3 regions of the Micromonospora sp. NPDC048871 genome follow, and region 2 is predicted to be linked to each of the others. Evidence: predicted binding sites of a transcription regulator. Region 2 holds the regulator's gene; each other region holds the start of a gene.

What was found. Region 2 encodes HrcA, which represses chaperone genes, less so after heat shock. Its sites were predicted from a motif close to GGTTNGCACNCTCNNNNNGAGNGTGCNAACC; they were not measured.
Region 1: the regulator HrcA is predicted to act here: its motif matches at 3,478-3,508, upstream of groL (chaperonin GroEL).
Region 3: the regulator HrcA is predicted to act here: its motif matches at 2,369-2,399, upstream of groES (co-chaperone GroES).

The regions. Positions count from the first base shown of each region.
Region 1 covers NZ_JBICUM010000007.1:141,705-147,632, forward strand. The annotation lists gene ACGFIK_RS17925 (S8 family serine peptidase) at 1-979, shown strand, start outside; gene ACGFIK_RS17930 (hypothetical protein) at 1,109-1,240, shown strand; gene ACGFIK_RS17935 (hypothetical protein) at 1,365-1,604, shown strand; gene groL (chaperonin GroEL) at 1,658-3,280, opposite strand; gene ACGFIK_RS17945 (hypothetical protein) at 3,556-4,452, opposite strand; gene ACGFIK_RS17950 (cold-shock protein) at 5,069-5,272, opposite strand; gene ACGFIK_RS17955 (GNAT family N-acetyltransferase) at 5,486-5,928, shown strand, end outside.
Region 2 covers NZ_JBICUM010000015.1:41,668-47,595, reverse strand. The annotation lists gene ACGFIK_RS24885 (enoyl-CoA hydratase-related protein) at 1-650, opposite strand, end outside; gene hemW (radical SAM family heme chaperone HemW) at 671-1,894, shown strand; gene ACGFIK_RS24875 (DUF4870 domain-containing protein) at 1,902-2,522, opposite strand; gene hrcA (heat-inducible transcriptional repressor HrcA) at 2,731-3,753, shown strand; gene dnaJ (molecular chaperone DnaJ) at 3,824-4,969, shown strand; gene ACGFIK_RS24860 (16S rRNA (uracil(1498)-N(3))-methyltransferase) at 4,983-5,717, shown strand; gene ACGFIK_RS24855 (SDR family oxidoreductase) at 5,788-5,928, opposite strand, start outside.
Region 3 covers NZ_JBICUM010000009.1:85,638-91,565, forward strand. The annotation lists gene groL (chaperonin GroEL) at 208-1,851, opposite strand; gene groES (co-chaperone GroES) at 1,922-2,236, opposite strand; gene ACGFIK_RS20065 (helix-turn-helix transcriptional regulator) at 2,594-3,394, shown strand; gene ACGFIK_RS20070 (DUF397 domain-containing protein) at 3,385-3,588, shown strand; partial or broken gene ACGFIK_RS20075 (methyltransferase domain-containing protein) at 3,745-5,001, shown strand; gene ybaK (Cys-tRNA(Pro) deacylase) at 5,145-5,624, shown strand.

The DNA of each region.
Region 1 (5,928 bases), on a different contig from region 2:
CGGTCAGGCCCCCGCGCCCACCGGACCGCCCTGGAACATCACCATGATCGGCGCCGACCGGGTCTGGTCCGAGCTGGGGACCACCGGAGCCGGGGTGACGGTCGGCAGTTCCGACTCCGGGGTCGACGGGGGGCACCCGGCTCTCGCCGGGAACTTCCGGGGCGGGGAGGATTCCTGGTTCGATCCCTGGAACGGCACCCGTACCCCGACCGACCGCAATGGACACGGCACCCACACCACCGGCAGCGCGGTCGGCCAGGGCGGCATCGGGGTGGCCCCCGGGGCGGACTGGGTGGGTTGCGTCAACCTGGACCGCAACCTCGGCAATCCGGCCGCCTACCTGGACTGCCTCCAGTTCATGCTGGCCCCCTTCCCCGCCGGGGGTGACCCCTTCACAGCGGGTCGTCCGGCCCGGGCACCGGAGATCCTGACCAACTCGTGGGGTTGCCCGCCGATCGAGGGCTGCGACCCGGCGGCCCTACGGCCGGCCACGGACGCCCTGGAGGCGGCCGGGATCCTGGTCGTGGCGGCGGCCGGCAACAGTGGCCCGTTCTGCCGCTCGGTGCAGGACCCGCCCGCGCCGTACCCGGACGTGCTCACCATCGGTGCGGTGGACCAGCAGCGCCGGGTGGCCGCCTTCTCCTCCCGTGGCCCGACCTCCACCGGGGCCGCCAAGCCGGACCTGATGGCCCCCGGAGCGGAGGTGCTCTCCGCGATGCCCGGCGGCGGGTACGCCAGGCTGGACGGCACCTCCATGGCCACTCCCCAGGTGGCGGGGGTGGTCGCGCTGATGTGGTCGGCCAATCCGGAGCTGGTAGGGGATCTGGATCGGACCCGGCAACTGCTGCGGGCCACGGCCACCGAGGTGCAGGGCGGTACCGACTCGGGAGAGCGGACCGACGCCTGCGGTGGCAGGCAGAACGTGATCGGCGCCGGCCTGGTGGACGCCTACGCGGCCGTGCGGGCCGCCCGCAGCTGACCTCACCCAACGTGAGCGCCCTTCATCAAGGGGTCACAAGATGTTCGCCAGCTGCTATCTTGCAAGCTCATGCACGGTCATTCGTCCGGGGCGGCTCCCCTGATGCCATCGACTGCCCGGTGGCGCGGCATGGCGCTACTGGTCCTGTTGGGGGTGCCGGCGCTCGTCGTGGCCCTGTGCTGCGGAGTGATCCAGTCGGTCACCAAATCCTCCGGCGAGGATCCGTTGAGCTTCCGGGTGGGCATCAGCACCTCACCATGAGCGGGTCTGCGCGCCGTCGCACCTCGGATCAGACATGGCAGGCGAACCGCACATAAGCTCTGATAGCACCGTTCACCCACCCAGGTCATCGACGCCCCCTACCGTTCGGGTAGAGGAGGCAGCCATGACCACGGACGACGATCAGGCCCACGAGGCGTCGCCGGTCAGCTGGGTCCCGGTTGAACTACCGGGCACACTGCCGGTCGACCGGCTGGACTACGGCGACGCCGAGCAGCTGGCGGAGATGACCGGGACGGCCGAACCACCCGAGGAGCCACTGATCCTGGTGGACGAGCCGGTGCCGCACCGCCCGCCGTACGACCGGGCGCAGAAGCGGCGTAACCAACGCCCCTTGCCGAGATGACGAGAAGGGCGGACCGCTGACGCGGCCCGCCCTTCTCGGCGTTGGAGCTGGACTCAGAAGTCCATGTCCCCGCCACCCGGGGCAGCCGGGGCGGCCGGGGTCTTCTCCGGCTTGTCCGCCACCACGGCCTCCGTGGTGAGGAACAGCGCGGCGATCGACGCGGCGTTCTGCAGCGCCGAACGGGTCACCTTGGCCGGGTCGATGATGCCGGCGGCCAGCAGGTCGACGTACTCGCCGGTCGCGGCGTTGAGGCCGTGACCCGCGTCGAGGTTGCGAACCCGCTCGACCACGACGCCGCCCTCAAGGCCGGCGTTGACGGCGATCTGCCGCAGCGGGGCGTCCAGCGCGATCTTGACGATCTGCGCACCGGTCGCCTCGTCGCCGGCCAGGTCCAGCTTGTCGAAGGCGGTCTTGCCGGCCTGCACCAGCGCGACGCCACCACCCGGGACGATGCCCTCCTCGACGGCGGCCTTGGCGTTGCGCACCGCGTCCTCGATGCGGTGCTTGCGCTCCTTGAGCTCGACCTCGGTGGCCGCGCCGACCTTGATCACCGCAACACCGCCGGCCAGCTTGGCCAGCCGCTCCTGCAGCTTCTCCCGGTCGTAGTCGGAGTCGCTCTTGTCGATCTCGGCCCGGATCTGGTTCACCCGGCCCTGGATCTGCTCGGCGTCGCCGGCACCGTCGACGATGGTGGTCTCGTCCTTGGTCACCACGACCTTGCGGGCGCGGCCCAGCATGTCGAGACCGGCGGCGTCCAGCTTGAGGCCGACCTCCTCGCTGATGACCTGGCCACCGGTGAGGATGGCGATGTCGGTCAGCATGGCCTTGCGGCGGTCACCGAAGCCCGGCGCCTTGACGGCGACCGACTTGAAGGTGCCCCGGACCTTGTTGACCACCAGGGTGGCCAGGGCCTCGCCCTCCAGGTCCTCGGCGATGATCAGCAGCGGCTTGCCCGACTGCATGACCTTCTCCAGGATCGGGAGCAGGTCCTTGACCGAGGAGATCTTGCTGTTCGCGATCAGGATGTACGGGTCGTCGAAGACGGCCTCCATACGCTCCGGGTCGGTCATGAAGTAGGCCGAGATGTAGCCCTTGTCGAAGCGCATACCCTCGGTGAGCTCCAGCTCCAGCCCGAAGGTGTTGCTCTCCTCGACGGTGATGACGCCTTCCTTGCCGACCTTGTCCATCGCCTCGGCGATGATCTCACCGACGGTGTTGTCACCGGCGGAGATGGAGGCGGTGGAGGCGATCTGCTCCTTGGTCTCGACGTCCTTGGCGAGCTTGAGCAGCTCCTCCGAGACGCTCGTGACCGCAGCCTCGATGCCCCGCTTCAGGGCCATCGGGTTGGCACCGGCGGCCACGTTGCGCAGACCCTCGCGAACGAGAGCCTGGGCCAGGACGGTCGCCGTCGTCGTGCCGTCACCGGCCACGTCGTCGGTCTTCTTGGCGACCTCCTTGACCAGCTCAGCGCCGATCTTCTCGTACGGGTCCTCGAGCTCGATCTCCTTGGCGATGCTCACACCATCGTTGGTGATGGTGGGGGCACCCCACTTCTTCTCGAGCACCACGTTGCGGCCCTTGGGGCCGAGGGTCACCTTCACGGCGTCGGCGAGCTGGTTCATGCCCCGCTCGAGGCCGCGGCGCGCCTCTTCGTCGAACGCGATCATCTTGGCCATACGGCGTTGTCCTCCTGGACACTCACGGGCCACCCGAGTGTGTGCCCCGGATGAACCGTCTGGTGTACGCACCTTGGGACGTCGCCACCTGGCGACGACGACGTCTCCTCGGCCGGGCCGGATAGCCCGCGACGACCGGCCACGTGCCTCACCCGTAGTTATGCCACGAGTGCGACCGCAGCCCCACCGTCCCGACCAGTTGGCACTCACGCCATGCGAGTGCCAATGACTTGTTTAGCACTCTCACCTGCCGAGTGCAAGCACGATGGCCCGGCTCAGCCGAGTTCGGCAGCCAGTTGCCCGCTGTTCACCGGCCCCTCGTGCGCCCGCTGCTCGGCGTACGTGACCAGCAGCCCGACCAGTTGAGCCAGGTAGGCCGGCAGCCCCAACAGGGCCGCCCCGCTGATCGCCAGAACCGCACCGACGGCGGTGTCCATGGCGGCGAGGGGCTCGGTGCCGAACGGGGTCAGTACCGCCCCCTCCACCATGCCGACGACGATCCCGAGGGCGATCACCGCCCCGCCGGTCAGTGCCACCCGGCCGAGCAGCAGCCCCAGCCGGTCACGCAGCATCCGGTGGGAGCGACCGATCGGGTCACGGCGCTCGAACAGGTAGACCGGGCCGGCCATGGCCAGCGCGAAGGCCGCGTAGACACCGGGCAGGAAACAGAGACAGAAGCCGAGGGTCATGATCAGGGTGAAGATCAAGCTCCAGCCCCAGAGGCCGAGCGCCCGACGCAGGCCATAACCGAAGGCGCCGCCGAGGGTGACCTGCTCGCCGGCCGCCTGTCGGGTGACCACCCAGGCGCCGGCGGCCCAGCCGACACACTGCACCAAGCCGAAGATCAGACTTCCGCCGAGCAGCACCGACAGCCAGATGGCCAGGTCGACCCCGAAGTTGGCGGGCAGGGCCGTGGAGTCGGCGGTGAGTTCGGCATCCCACCGGGCCGAGGGATCGAAGACCAGCGCGAGCACCGACAGCGCCACCGCCGGCAGCACCTGGGTCACCAGGAGGATCGGCAGCAGCAGCTGCCAACCCCGGCGCACCGCACCCAGGCAGCGGGCGAACCACGCACCCAGCCCCACCCCGGGTGGGGTGACCAGGGGGTCGGCCGGGTCGAACCCGTGCGCCGCCGGGTCGTACCAGCCATGGAAGGGCTGCCCCGGATACACGGCCTGGCCGGGATAGACCGGTTGCCCCGGATAGGGTGCCGGCCCCGGCTGACCGGGATAGGCCGCCTGACCCGGGGACCCCGGCTGGCCCGGGTAGGCCTGCTGGCCCGGATACCCCGGTTGGCCGGGGTAGGGCGACTGGCCTGGATATCCCGGTTGGACCGGCGGGTACGGCTGGTCGGCCGGCGGGGTCGGCTGGCCGGGATAGCCGGGATGGGGTGGCGGGTTGCCCGGTGGCGGTACCCCGGGCTGACCGGACCCACCAGGGGGCGGTACCCCGGGCTGACCGAATCCGCTCGGAGGTGGGACCGACGGCGGGCCGGACTCACCAGAGGGCGGTGGCGACAGCGGGCCACTTCCGGCCGGATCCGCCGACGGCGAGGCCGGCGTGGTCGGGTCGGTGGGCTGCCAACCGGAGGCGCCGACAGACGGCGCCGGTTCCTCAGGCGACGAATGCGGCGGACCTGCCGGGGGTGGCTGGTCGGACATGAACCCTCCTCAGCGACAGCTGGATCCGGTCCATGATCTTCCCTTGTGAGGTATCCGTCCCGCAGCCCCCCTCCGGCCGCGACCACGCACCCGTGCCGGCGGTCTGCCGGCTTCGGTGGGGATGCACTCAGGCGATGACGCGTACCCGCTCGGCCTGGGGCCCCTTCTGGCCCTGGGCGATCTCGAACTCCACCCGCTGGCCGTCGTCCAGCGCCTTGTAGCCGTCCATCTCGATCGCGGAGAAGTGGACGAATACGTCCTGCCCGCCGTCGACGGCGATGAAGCCGTAGCCCTTTTCGGCGTTGAACCACTTCACGGTGCCCTGTGCCACGGTGTTGTCCTCACTCTGCGCGGCGTTCCACTACCCGGGGCCGGCGGCACGCCGGATCACCCGGAAACTCACCCACTCGGCGGTCATCGACGACCACGGAATAGGGTGACCGAAATCGCACGGTACACGAAGCGTGACGACGGCGCACGACCGCAAATCGGGCATAATCCAAGTAGCCACATCGTCGCCTGTCATTGTGATAGGTATGCGGACATGATCAGCGCTTCGGGCGGGGTGGCCCGCCTGCGGACCGAGGTGCGGCGGGTCCGACCCACCGATGCCGGCCGGATGCGTGCGCTGCGTCTGGAGATGCTCGCCGACTCGCCGCTGGCCTTCCTGGAGACCCTCGCCGAGGCAGCCGCCCGCCCGCACGCCGAGTACGCGGCCCGGATCCGCCAGACCTCCACGGGCCCCACCAACGCCCAGTTCATCGCCGATCCGGGCGATCGTCTGGTCGGGCAGGCCGGCGGCATAGCCCACCCCGCAGAGCCCCGGGTCACCCTGCTCTACGCCATCTACGTCACCCCGGCCTGGCGCGGCACCGGCCTGCTGGCGGATCTGGTCGCGGCCGTGGCTACCTGGTCACGCGCCGAACGACGCGACGAACTGATGCTCGAAGTGGTGGTCGGCAACGACCGCGCCTATCGGGCCTACCA
Region 2 (5,928 bases):
GGCGGCCGGCGCAGCAGCTCCTTGGCCCCGGCCAACGCCGAGGGGGCACCGCGTACCAGGGAGTCGCAGTAGCGCTGCACCGCGGCGTCCAGCTCCTGCGCCGGCACTGCCGCCGTGACCAGACCGATCTGCGCCGCCCGCAGGCCGTCGAAGGTGTCCCCGGTCAGGTACAACTCGGCAGCCGCCCGAGGATGCAGCCGAGGCAGCACGGTCGCCGAGATCACCGCCGGGATCACCCCGATGCGTACCTCGGTGAAGGCGAAGGTGGCCTCGGCGGCGCAGACCGCCAGGTCGGCCGCCGCGATCAGGCCCAGACCCCCGGCCCGGGCCGGTCCGGCCACCCGGGCCAGCACGGGCTTCGGGCACTCCCAGACCGCCGCCAGGACCTCACCCAGCATCCCGGCCGGCACGGTCCCGCTGGCGTACGACGCCGCCGTCTCCTTCAGATCCGCCCCGGAACAGAAGACCGGGCCGGTGTGGTCCAGCACGATCACCCGGACGGTGTCGTCGGCGACCGCGGCACGCAGCCCGGCCAGCAGTTCGGTCATCAACGGAGTGGAGAGCGCATTGCGGTTGTGCGGGCTGTCCAGGGTGAGGGTGCTCACCCCGCGGGCCGTGGTGACCCGCACCAGCGCGTCGGGAGAGGTCATGGGAGGGCACACTAGTGGCCATGCCCGGCGTCCTTCCAGCAGGCGAACCCGTCCCGGCCGACGGGTCGCTGCCCGCCTCAGCCCTGACCAGAGTCGATGAGGGCGGCTTCGGGGTGTACGTGCACGTGCCCTTCTGCGCCAGTCGCTGCGGCTACTGCGACTTCAACACCTACACCGCGCAGGAGTTGGGCGGCGGCGCCAGCCGGGACAGCTACGCCGACACCGTGCTGGCCGAGTTGACCCTCGCCGCGCGGGTGCTGGGCGAGCGCCCACCCCGCCGAGTGGAGACCGTCTTCGTCGGCGGGGGGACCCCCACCCTGCTGCCCGCCGAGGACCTGGCCCGCATCCTCGACGCCATCGACCGCACCTGGGGGCTGGCCGCCGACGCCGAGGTGACCACCGAGGCCAACCCGGAGTCGGTCACCCCGGCCTCCCTGAAGGAGCTGCGGGCCGCCGGCTACACCCGGATCTCGCTGGGCATGCAGTCGGTCGCCCCGGGGGTGCTCGCCGTGCTCGACCGCCGGCACAGCGCCGGCCGGGCCACGGCCGCCGCCCTGGAGGCTCGGGAGGCCGGGTTCGACCACGTCAACCTGGATCTGATCTACGGTACGCCGGGGGAGCGCCCGGAGGACTTCGCCGCCTCCCTAGAGCAGGTCGTGACGGCGGGGGTCGACCACGTCAGCGCGTACGCCCTGATCGTCGAGGACGGCACCCGGCTGGCCGCGCGGATGCGTCGGGGGGAGCTGCCCTACCCGGACGACGACGTCGCCGCGGACCGCTACCTGGCCGCCGAGGCCGCCCTCGAGGCGGCCGGTTTCTCCTGGTACGAGGTGTCCAACTGGGCCCGTACGCCGTCGGCCCGGTGCCGGCACAACCTGCTCTACTGGACCGGCGGCAACTGGTGGGGCCTGGGACCGGGGGCGCACAGCCATGTCGGTGGGGTGCGCTGGTGGAACGTCAAACATCCCACCGCGTACGCCCAACGCCTGGCCGCCGGGCAATCACCTGGCCTGGCCCGGGAGGTGCTGACCCCCGACGAGGCCCGGATGGAGGAGGTCATGCTCCGGCTGCGGCTGGCCGAGGGCCTGTCCCTGGAGGTGCTGGACGACCCCGGTCGGGCGGCTGCGGCGCGGGCGGTGACCGACGGCCTGCTGGCCGCCCTCGACTACGCGGCCGGCCGCGCGGTGCTGACCCTGCGCGGCCGGCTGCTCGCCGACGCCGTGGTGCGTGACCTGCTGCCCTAGCTGCCGATCAGCCCTTAACGAAGGAGTAGCTCATCGGGTAGCGGTAGAGGACACCCTCGTTGGCCTTGACCCCGGCGATGATGCCGAAGATCACCGGGATGATCCAGACCAGCAGCGGGACGAAGAACAGAATGCCGCAGGTGATCGCGGTGAGCACCCAGCTCAGCAGCCCGACGATCGCCCAGGTGAGCTGGAAGTTGAGGGCCGCGACGGCGTGTGCCCGTACGGTCGGGGACTGCTGCCCACGGGTCATGTTCGCGATCAGCGGCGCCACCCAGCCGAGCAGGCCACCACCGATGAACACGCCGAGCGGACCGCCGAAGTGGGCGATGAGAGCCCAGGTCTTGTCCTCGTTGGTGCCGTACCCGCCCCCGGGCGCGCCGTAGCCGCCTCCCGGCGCGCCATAGCCCCCGGTCGGGTAACCGACACCGGGCGGAGGGTAGCCGCCGGGCGGCGGATAACCACCCGGGGGCGGATAGCCGGCCGACGAGGGCTGGTCACCGGGGGGTGGGTAGCCACCGGGCGGGGGATAACCGCCGGGCGGCGGGTAGCCGCCCTGGCCAGACGATCCGGACACCGGGGCGGTGGGATCGTCGCCGTAATCTGGGGGACGAGGTGGTTCGGTCATGGACCTCACCGTAGGTGTCAGCGGCAATGGCGCACCATAGCGACACCGGCGAGTGTCACGTCGCCGATCGGCCCTCGGACAGCTCCACTTCTTGATCATCGCGCTGGCGGGGGGCCTCGACGTAGACTGGCACTCGCTACAGTCGAGTGCCAGGGTGCCTATTCGGCGACGGTGACGCTCGACACTGACCTGCGACAGGAGGTGGGAGATGGGTCTCGACGACCGCAAGCTCGCCGTACTGCGGGCGATTGTCGAGGACTACGTCGCCACCCAGGAGCCGGTCGGCAGCAAGGCGCTGGTCGAGCGGCACCAGCTCGGTGTCTCACCGGCCACCGTCAGAAACGACATGGCCGTGCTGGAGGAGGAGGGCTACATCCGGCAGCCGCACACCAGTGCCGGCCGGGTGCCCACCGACCGCGGCTACCGGCTCTTCGTCGACCGGTTGAGCCGGGTCAAGCCGCTGAGCCCGGCCGAACGCCGGGCGATCGAGCGGTTCCTGGCCGGGGCGGTGGACCTCGACGACGTGGTGCACCGCACCGTGCGGCTGCTGGCTCAACTGACCCGGCAGGTCGCCGTGGTGCAGTACCCCAGCCTGGCCCGCTCCCGGGTGCGCCACCTGGAACTGGTGCCCATCTCGACCACCCGACTGATGCTGGTCGTGATCACCGACACCGGGCGGGTCGAGCAGCGGCTGGTCGAACTGCCCGCCCCGATCGCCGCGGACGACGTGCTGGACCTGCGCCGGACGGTCAACGAGAAGCTGGTCGGCATCCAGCTGTCGGAGACCCCGCCCCTGGTGCAGACCCTCATCGAGGAGTGTGGGCCACACCTGCGGCCGGCCATGACCACCCTGTCCACCGTGCTGCTGGAGACACTGGTCGAGCGGCACGAGGAGCGGATCGCGCTGGCCGGCACCGCCAACCTGGCCCGCGGTGGCCTGCTGGACTTCCAAGGTTCGCTGCGGCCGATCCTGGAGGCCCTCGAAGAGGAGGTCGTCCTGCTCAAACTCATCGGTGAGGTTGAGCCGAGCACCCTGCGGGTGCGCATCGGGGACGAGAACAAGATCGACAACCTGCGGGCGGCCTCCGTGGTCAGCACCGGCTACGGACCGGGGGAGACCATCGTCGGGGGAATGGGCGTACTGGGGCCGACCCGGATGGACTACCCCGGGACCATCGCCACGGTGAGGGCCGTGGCACGCTACGTGGGCGAGCTGCTGGCCCAGAACTGATCAGTCAGGGCCGACGGTGGGCTGCCGCCGACCGGCGTAATGCGAGACGAACACGAGGACACGGAACGCAGTGGCCAGGGACTACTACGGCATTCTCGGCGTCAGCCGAGGAGCCTCCGATGACGAGATCAAGCGCGCCTACCGCAAGCTGGCGCGGCAATTCCACCCGGATGTCAATCCGGACCCGGAGGCACAGGAGAAGTTCAAGGACATCAACGCCGCGTACGAGGTTCTCTCGGACGATCGGAAGCGGCAGATCGTCGACCTCGGTGGCGACCCGTTGGCCCCGGGCGGCGGCGGTGCCGGTGGACCGGGCGGGCCCGGTGGCGCCGGTCCCTTCGTCGGCTTCCAGGACATCATGGACGCCTTCTTCGGCGGGGCGACCGGCGCGGGCCGGGGGCCGCGACCGCGTACCCGGCCCGGTGCCGACGCGATCCTGCGGCTGGAACTGGACCTCCAGGAGACCGCCTTCGGGGTGGAGGCACCGATCACGGTGGACACCGCCGTGCTGTGCAGCACCTGCTCCGGTGCCGGTACCGCCGCCGGCACCCACCTGGCCACCTGCGAGGCGTGCGGTGGCCGGGGTGAGGTGCAGTCGGTGCAGCGCACCTTCCTCGGTCAGGTGGTCTCCGCCCGGCCCTGCACGGTCTGCCAGGGTTACGGCACCACCATCCCGCACCCCTGCCCGACCTGTGCCGGTGACGGCCGGGTCCGGACCCGCCGGTCGCTGACGGTGAAGATCCCGGCCGGGGTGGAGGACGGGATGCGGATCCGCCTGGCCCAGCAGGGTGAGGTCGGTCCGGGCGGTGGTACCGCCGGTGACCTCTACGTCGAGATCCACGAGCGGCCCCACGACGTCTTCTCCCGCAAGGGCGACGACCTGCACTGCCGGGTCACCGTGCCGATGACCGCCGCGGCGCTGGGCACCCGGCTGACCATCAAGACCCTCGACAGTGAGGAGCCGGTCGACGTCAAGCCCGGCACCCAGCCGGGCAGCACCCTGCGGCTACGGGCCCGAGGCGTACCCCACCTGCGCGGCACCGGCCGAGGTGACCTCTACGTCCACCTCGACGTGCGCACCCCGACCAAGCTCGACGCCGACCAGGAGCGGATGCTGCGGGACTTCGCCAAGACCCGTGGCGAGGAGGTCGCCGAGCTGACCAAGCAGGGCGGCTTCTTCTCCCGGATGCGCGACGCCTTCAACGGCCACGCCTGACCGGCGCCGTCTCGTGTCCGCTCCGCTGTTCCTGGTCGAGTCGCTGCCGGTCGCCGACTCGATGGTGCTCGACGGCCCCGAGGGGCACCACGCCGCCACCGTGCAACGGCTGCGGGTCGGTGAGGCACTGCTGCTCGGCGACGGCCGGGGCGGCACGGCCACCGCCGTGGTCACCGCCGTCGGCCGGGGCACCCTGGACATCGAGATCACCAGCCGGGGGTACGTCGACGCGGCGAACCCCCGACTGGTGGTGGTGCAGGGCATCGCCAAGGGCGACCGGGGTGAACTGGCCGTACAGGCGATGACCGAGGCGGGAGTCGACGAGATCGTCCCCTGGGCCGCCGGCCGGTCGGTGGCGCAGTGGCGCGGTGACCGGGGGGTACGGGCCCGGGGCAAGTGGGTGGCCACGGCCCGGGAGGCGGCGAAACAGGCCCGCCGGGCGTGGCTGCCGGTGGTGGCGGGCGCCCCGGACGAGTCAACCGGCTCGGTCAGCCGCCGGATCGCCGGCGCCGCCGCCGGGTACGTCCTGCACGAGGAGGCGACCGACCGGCTGACCACTGTCGAGTTGCCCGAGGCGGGTGAGATCGTGCTGGTGGTCGGCCCCGAGGGCGGCATCACCCCGGCCGAGCTGGCAACCTTCCAGGAGGCTGGCGCGCACCCGGTCCGCCTGGGCCCCTCGGTGCTGCGTACCTCCACCGCCGGGGTGGCCGCCCTGGCCGTCCTGGCCACCCGCCTCCTGCGCTGGTAGCCCTGCCCGCTGCCCGTTGCGTCGGTTGAAGCAGAGCAGAGGGGGCGCGCGGCAGGGGCAGGACCGAGGGTCAGGTGCGCAGGTAGGAGGCGCCGTTGAGGTCGATGATGGTGCCGGAGGCCCACTCCGCCTCGGGGCTGGCCAGCCAGTGCACGGCCGCGGCGATCTCCTCGGGACGGGCCACCCGGTCGAAGGGGCTCTGGGCCCGGAT
Region 3 (5,928 bases), on a different contig from region 2:
GCTGCCGCGCCCCTGTCCAGGGGCGCGGCAGCGTGTTTGCAGCACCATGGATCTCCCCGCGCCCGAACTGGTCTGGGCGGGGTTCGATGAGATCACCCGCTCGGTACGGGCGTCGCGGAAGGCGAAGGCCCCCGCAGTACGGGCGTCACGCGGTACGGCGGGTGCTCCGGGGGAGCGGCGCACCCGCCGTACCGTTTCGTGGACGGCTCAGAAGCCCGGACCGTGCTGGTGGCTGTGGCCGTGCCCATGGCCGTGACCCGCGGCGGCGGCCTCCGGCTCCTTGGGCTTCTCGACCACGAGGCTCTCCGTGGTCAGCAGCAGGCCGGCGATCGAGGCGGCGTTGGTGACCGCGTTGCGGGTCACCTTGACCGGGTCGATGATGCCGGAGGCGGTCAGGTCCACGTAGTCGCCGATGGCGGCGTCGAGGCCGTGGCCCCACTTGCCCTCGGTGACCTTCTGCACCACGACGTACCCGTCGTGCCCGGCGTTCTGCGCGATCCAGCGCAGCGGCTCGACCAGCGCCTTGCGCACGATCGACACGCCGACCTTCTCGTCACCGGTGAAGCCGAGGTCGTCGTCGAGCACCGGCAGGATCTGGGCCAGGGCGGCGCCACCACCGGGCACCGTACCCTCCTCGACCGCGGCCTTGGTCGCGGCGATGGCGTCCTCGATGCGGTGCTTGCGCTCCTTCATCTCGACCTCGGTGGCCGCGCCGACCTTGACCACGGCGATGCCGCCGGAGAGCTTGGCCAGCCGCTCGGCCAGCTTCTCCCGGTCCCAGTCGGAGTCCGAAGCCTCGATCTCCTTGCGGATCTGGGCGACCCGGTCGGCGACCTCGCTGGCCTGCCCGCCACCGTCGACGACGGTGGTGTTCTCCTTGTCGACCACGATGCGCCGGGCGGTGCCGAGCACCTCCAGGCCGACCTGGTCGAGCTTGTAGCCCAGCTCGGGGGCGACCAGCTCGGCGCCGGTGAGGATCGCCATGTCCTGGAGCATCGCCTTGCGGCGGTCACCGAAGCCGGGGGCCTTGACCGCGCAGACCTTGAGGGTCTTGCGGATCGAGTTGACCACCAGGGTGGACAGCGCCTGACCCTCGACGTCCTCGGCGATGATCAGCAGCGGCTTGTTGTTCTGGAGGACCTTCTCCAGCAGCGGCAGCAGCTCCTCGATCGCCGAGATCTTCTGCGTGGTGATCAGGATGTACGCGTCCTCCAGGACGGACTCCTGCGCCTCCGCGTCGGTGACGAAGTTCGGCGAGATGAAGCCCTTGTCGAACTGGAGTCCCTCGGTGACCTCCAGCTCGGTGTGCAGGGCGGAGCCCTCCTCGACGGTGATCACACCGTCCCGGCCGACCCTCTCCATCGCCTCGGCGATCAGCTCGCCGATGGTGGCGTCCTGGGCCGAGATCGTCGCGACGTGGGCGACGGACTTCTTGTCGGAGACCTCCACGGCCTTGCCGAGCAGGGCCTCGGAGACCTTGGCCGCGGCGGCGTCGATGCCCCGCTTGAGACCGGCCGGGTTGGCACCCGCGGTCACGTTGCGCAGGCCCTCACGGACCATCGCCTGGGCCAGCACGGTGGCGGTGGTGGTCCCGTCGCCGGCGACGTCGTTGGTCTTGGTCGCCACCTCCTTGACCAGCTGCGCACCGAGGTTCTCGTAGGGGTTGGTGAGCTCGATCTCCTTGGCGATGGTCACACCATCGTTGGTGATCGTCGGCGCACCGAATTTCTTGTCCAGGACGACGTTGCGCCCGCGCGGCCCGAGGGTGACCTTCACCGCGTTGGCGAGCGCGTTGACACCGTGCTCCAGCTGGTGCCGGGCGTCATCCGAGAAGCTCAGGATCTTCGCCATGTATGTCCCTTCGAAGCGACGTTGCCCCGGCCCGGCGAGCCGGTCCGGGGCAACGACACTGATCGGTTGCTTACTTCTCGATGATCGCGAGGACGTCGCGGGCGGAGAGCACCAGGTACTCCTCGCCGGCGTACTTGACCTCGGTGCCGCCGTACTTCGAGTAGAGGACGGTGTCGCCGACCTTGACGTCCATCGGGATCCGGTCGCCGTCGTCGTCGAAACGACCCGGGCCGACAGCGAGGACGGTGCCCTCCTGCGGCTTCTCCTTGGCGGTGTCGGGAATCACGATGCCCGACGCAGTGGTGGTCTCAGCCTCGTTCGCCTGGACCAGGATCCGGTCCTCGAGCGGCTTGATCGCAACCTTGGTCGCGGTAGTCACGGGCATACCCTCCTGGGGTACTGGTTTCGTTACCGGTCGGCATGCCGACCAGCGTCAATCTGCCACATGCCACCGGGCGGGGCCGTCGTCGCGGGTGCCGGTCCGCCTGGCGTTCAACACCCGGACACCAGGCCCGAGTGTTGGCACCCTCAGGGTGAGAGTGCTAATCGCAGGTTATGCCTCGGCTAGCACTCCGTCAAGGAGAGTGCCAGCGACCACCCCTCGTGTCGCCATCTTTTCGCCACCCCCGCCACCTGTTCTCCACTCCTTCGCCAGGGGTTACCGCAACATGCCCGTCCTGTCTTCCGTCCGACCATCCGATTCCCTACGGTGCGGCACGACCACATCACGGAGGGAGACGGCATGGCCGACGTACCGACCCTGGGGTTTCTCCGGGACCAGTTGCGCCGGGCCCGCAAGACACGCGGGCTCAGCCAGGAGGACCTGAGCAAGTTGATCAATTACGCGCCCTCCTCGATCAGCGCGATCGAGACCGGGCAGAACCAGCTCAGCGCGGACTACCTGGCCCGGTTCGACAAGGTGCTGGAGACCGGTGGCCTCTTCGTCGGGATGCTGGAGTTGATCCGCCTGCACGCCGAGCCGGACTGGTTCCGGCCGTGGGGTGAGATCGAACGGGAGGCGGTCTCGCTGCGCTGGTACGACCCGGCCGTGGTGCCGGGCCTGCTCCAGACCGAGGCGTACGCCCGAGCGATGCTGCGGGCCGGGCCGCCGCTGACCGACGAGCAGGTCGAGAAGCGGGTGCTGGCCCGGATGGCCCGACAGGAGGTGCTCGCTCGCGACGAGCCGCCGCAGTTCGTCGCGATCCTGGACGAGCTGGCGCTGCGCCGACAGGTCGGCGACCGGGCGACGATGGTCGAGCAATGTGAGCACCTGCGCACCCTTGCCGACCGGCCATTTGTCCAGGTGCGGATCATTCCGGCCGCGACTCCCTGGTACATCGGATTGAACGGCCCCTTCGTGCTCGCCCGGCTCGCCGACGGCACCGAGGTGGCGCATCTGGACGACCAACTCCGGGGAAACACCGTGGACAGCCCGAACGACCTTGCCAGCCTCGGACGGGGTTGGGAGACTGTGGCCGGTGAGGCGCTGCCGCACCGGCAGTCCGCCCGCCTGATCGAGGAAGTGGCGAAGTCATGGACCTGAGCCGTGCCGCTTGGCGCAAATCCTCCCGCAGCAACAGCAACGGCGGTGCCTGTGTCGAGGTCGCCGACAACCTGCCCGACCTGGTCGCCGTACGCGACAGCAAGGACCCGACCGGCCCGGTGCTCGCCTTCACCCCCACCAGTTGGCGCGCCTTCATCACCTCCCACCACCCCACCCGGCCGCCCAGGAAGTGATCGGCCCCGTCCCGGGAGTGTGATCGACTCCGTTACGCCGAAATGGCGGTATCCCTCGCACCCGGATACCGCCATCGCGGCGAAACGGAGTTGATCAAGCCGAGCCGGGCCGGGCCGGTTGGGTGGGGGCGATCGGTGGGTCGGGACAATGGGCGGGTGGATCTGGAGCAGCTTGCCGCCCTGCGTACCCCCGAGGGGTCGGCCGCCCTCGCGGCGGCGACCGAGGTGGCCGGGGGCGATCCCCTGGCTGCGGCGGCGGCGCTGCGCTCGGCCGGGATTCCGGCTGGGCTGGCGGCGGCAGCCCTGACCCAGGCGGAACTGCGCCGCCGGGCAGCGGGCAAGTTCGGTGCGGCGGCCGGCGGCATGTTCTTCACCCGGCCCGGCCTGGAGCAGGCCACCCGGGGGGTGGTCGCGCAACGCCGCGCGCACCGGTTGCGCGAGGCCGGGGTGACCAGCCTCGCCGACCTGGGCTGCGGGCTGGGAGCCGACGCCCTCGCCGCCGCCCGTGCCGGCATCCGGGTGTACGGGGTGGAGGCCGACCCGCTGACCGCCGCCCTGGCCGAGGCGAACGCGCAGGCCACCGGGCTGGCCGAGCTGTTCACGGTCGAGTGCGGCGACGCTACCGCCTTCGAGGTGACCCGGGTCGCGGGGGTGTTCTGCGATCCGGCCCGCCGTCGAGCCGGTACCGGACGCCGGATCTTCGACCCCAAGGCGTACTCGCCGCCCTGGGACTTCGTCACCGGGCTCGCCGAACGGGTGCCGTACACGGTGGTGAAGGTGGCCCCCGGTCTCGATCATGCCCTCATCCCCGCCGGTGCCGAGGCCGAGTGGGTGAGTGTCGGCGGCGACCTGGTCGAAGCCGCCCTCTGGTGCGGCCCGCTGGCCCAATCCCCCCGCCGCGCCACCGTCGTGAAGGAAGGGCCCCTTCTTAACGCCTCCGGTACTAAAAGGGCCCCTTCTTATCACCAGACCGACGGCGCTCCCCAGGTCGAGGGGAGCATGGTGCACGAACTTGTCGGGTCCGGTCGGGAGGAGGCGCCGGTCGGGGCGGTGGGCCGGTTCGTGTACGACCCCGACCCGGCGGTGGTACGCGCCCACCTGATCGCCGAACTGGCCGCCGAACTGGATGCCACCCTGGCCGACCCGAGCATCGCCTACCTCTACGCCGACACGCCGACCCCTACGCCGTACGCCCGGTGTCTGGAGGTGACCGAGATGCTGCCGTTCTCGCTCAAGCGCCTGCGGGCCCTGCTGCGGGAGCGCCGGGTCGGCCGGGTGGAGATCCTCAAGCGCGGCTCCGCCCTGGACCCGGAACGCCTCCGGCACGACCTGCGCCTGACCGGCGACCAACCGGCCAGCCTGGTACTGACCCGGGTGGCCGGCGCCCCGACCGTGCTGGTCTGCCAGCCGGTCCCCTGAGTCCTCCGCTCGGGCAGGGGCCAGACCGGCCAGGTTCCGGGCTGGGCAAGGGCGACCGGGAAGCCTGACCACCGGGTCGAGGCTGGCAGGGCCACCCGGGAGATCCCGGACTGCGGGTCGGGGTTAGGTTGGCGCACATGACGGGACGGGGTACGCCGGCGACGGTGTTGCTGGCCAAGCGCGGCATCGCCCATCGCACCCATCCGTACGAGGTCCCGGCGGAGTCGCCGAACTACGGTGCCCTGGTCGCCGCCGCCCTCGGGGTGGCACCCGGCCGGGTCTTCAAGACCCTGGTGACCGAGGTGGACGGCGCGCTGACCGTGGCGATCGTGCCGGTCACCGGGGAGCTGGACCTCAAGGCCCTGGCCGCGGCAGTCGGCGGCAAGCGGGCCACCCTCGCCGATCGCGGGGCGGCCGAACGCGCCACCGGGTACGTACGTGGCGGCATCAGCCCGCTGGGGCAACGGAAGCGGCTACCCACGGTGCTCGACGCCTCCGCCCTGGAGCACGACACGGTGTACGTCTCGGCTGGTCGACGCGGTCTTCAGGTGGAGCTGGCCCCGACCGATCTGGTCGCCCTCACCAGCGCCCACACCGCCGCCCTCGCCACCGCCTGAGGCCCACCCCCCACCGGCCGAAGCCTTTCACCTAGCCGAGCCCGCCACCAGGCCGAGCCCGCCACCGCCCGAGGCCCGGCGCTAGCTGGGGCCCGCTGAGTCAGCCCGCCACCGGGCTGAGGCTCGCCATCGGCCGAGGCTCGCCATCGGCCGAGGCTCGCCATCGGCCGAGGCTCGCCATCGGCCGAGGCTCGCCGCCGTTACGCCGCAACGGCGGTATCCCTGCCGGTCGGTTACCCCCACTTCGCCGAAACGGTGTCGATCACCCGGGCACCGCCGGAGTGATCACCCCGGACACCGGCGC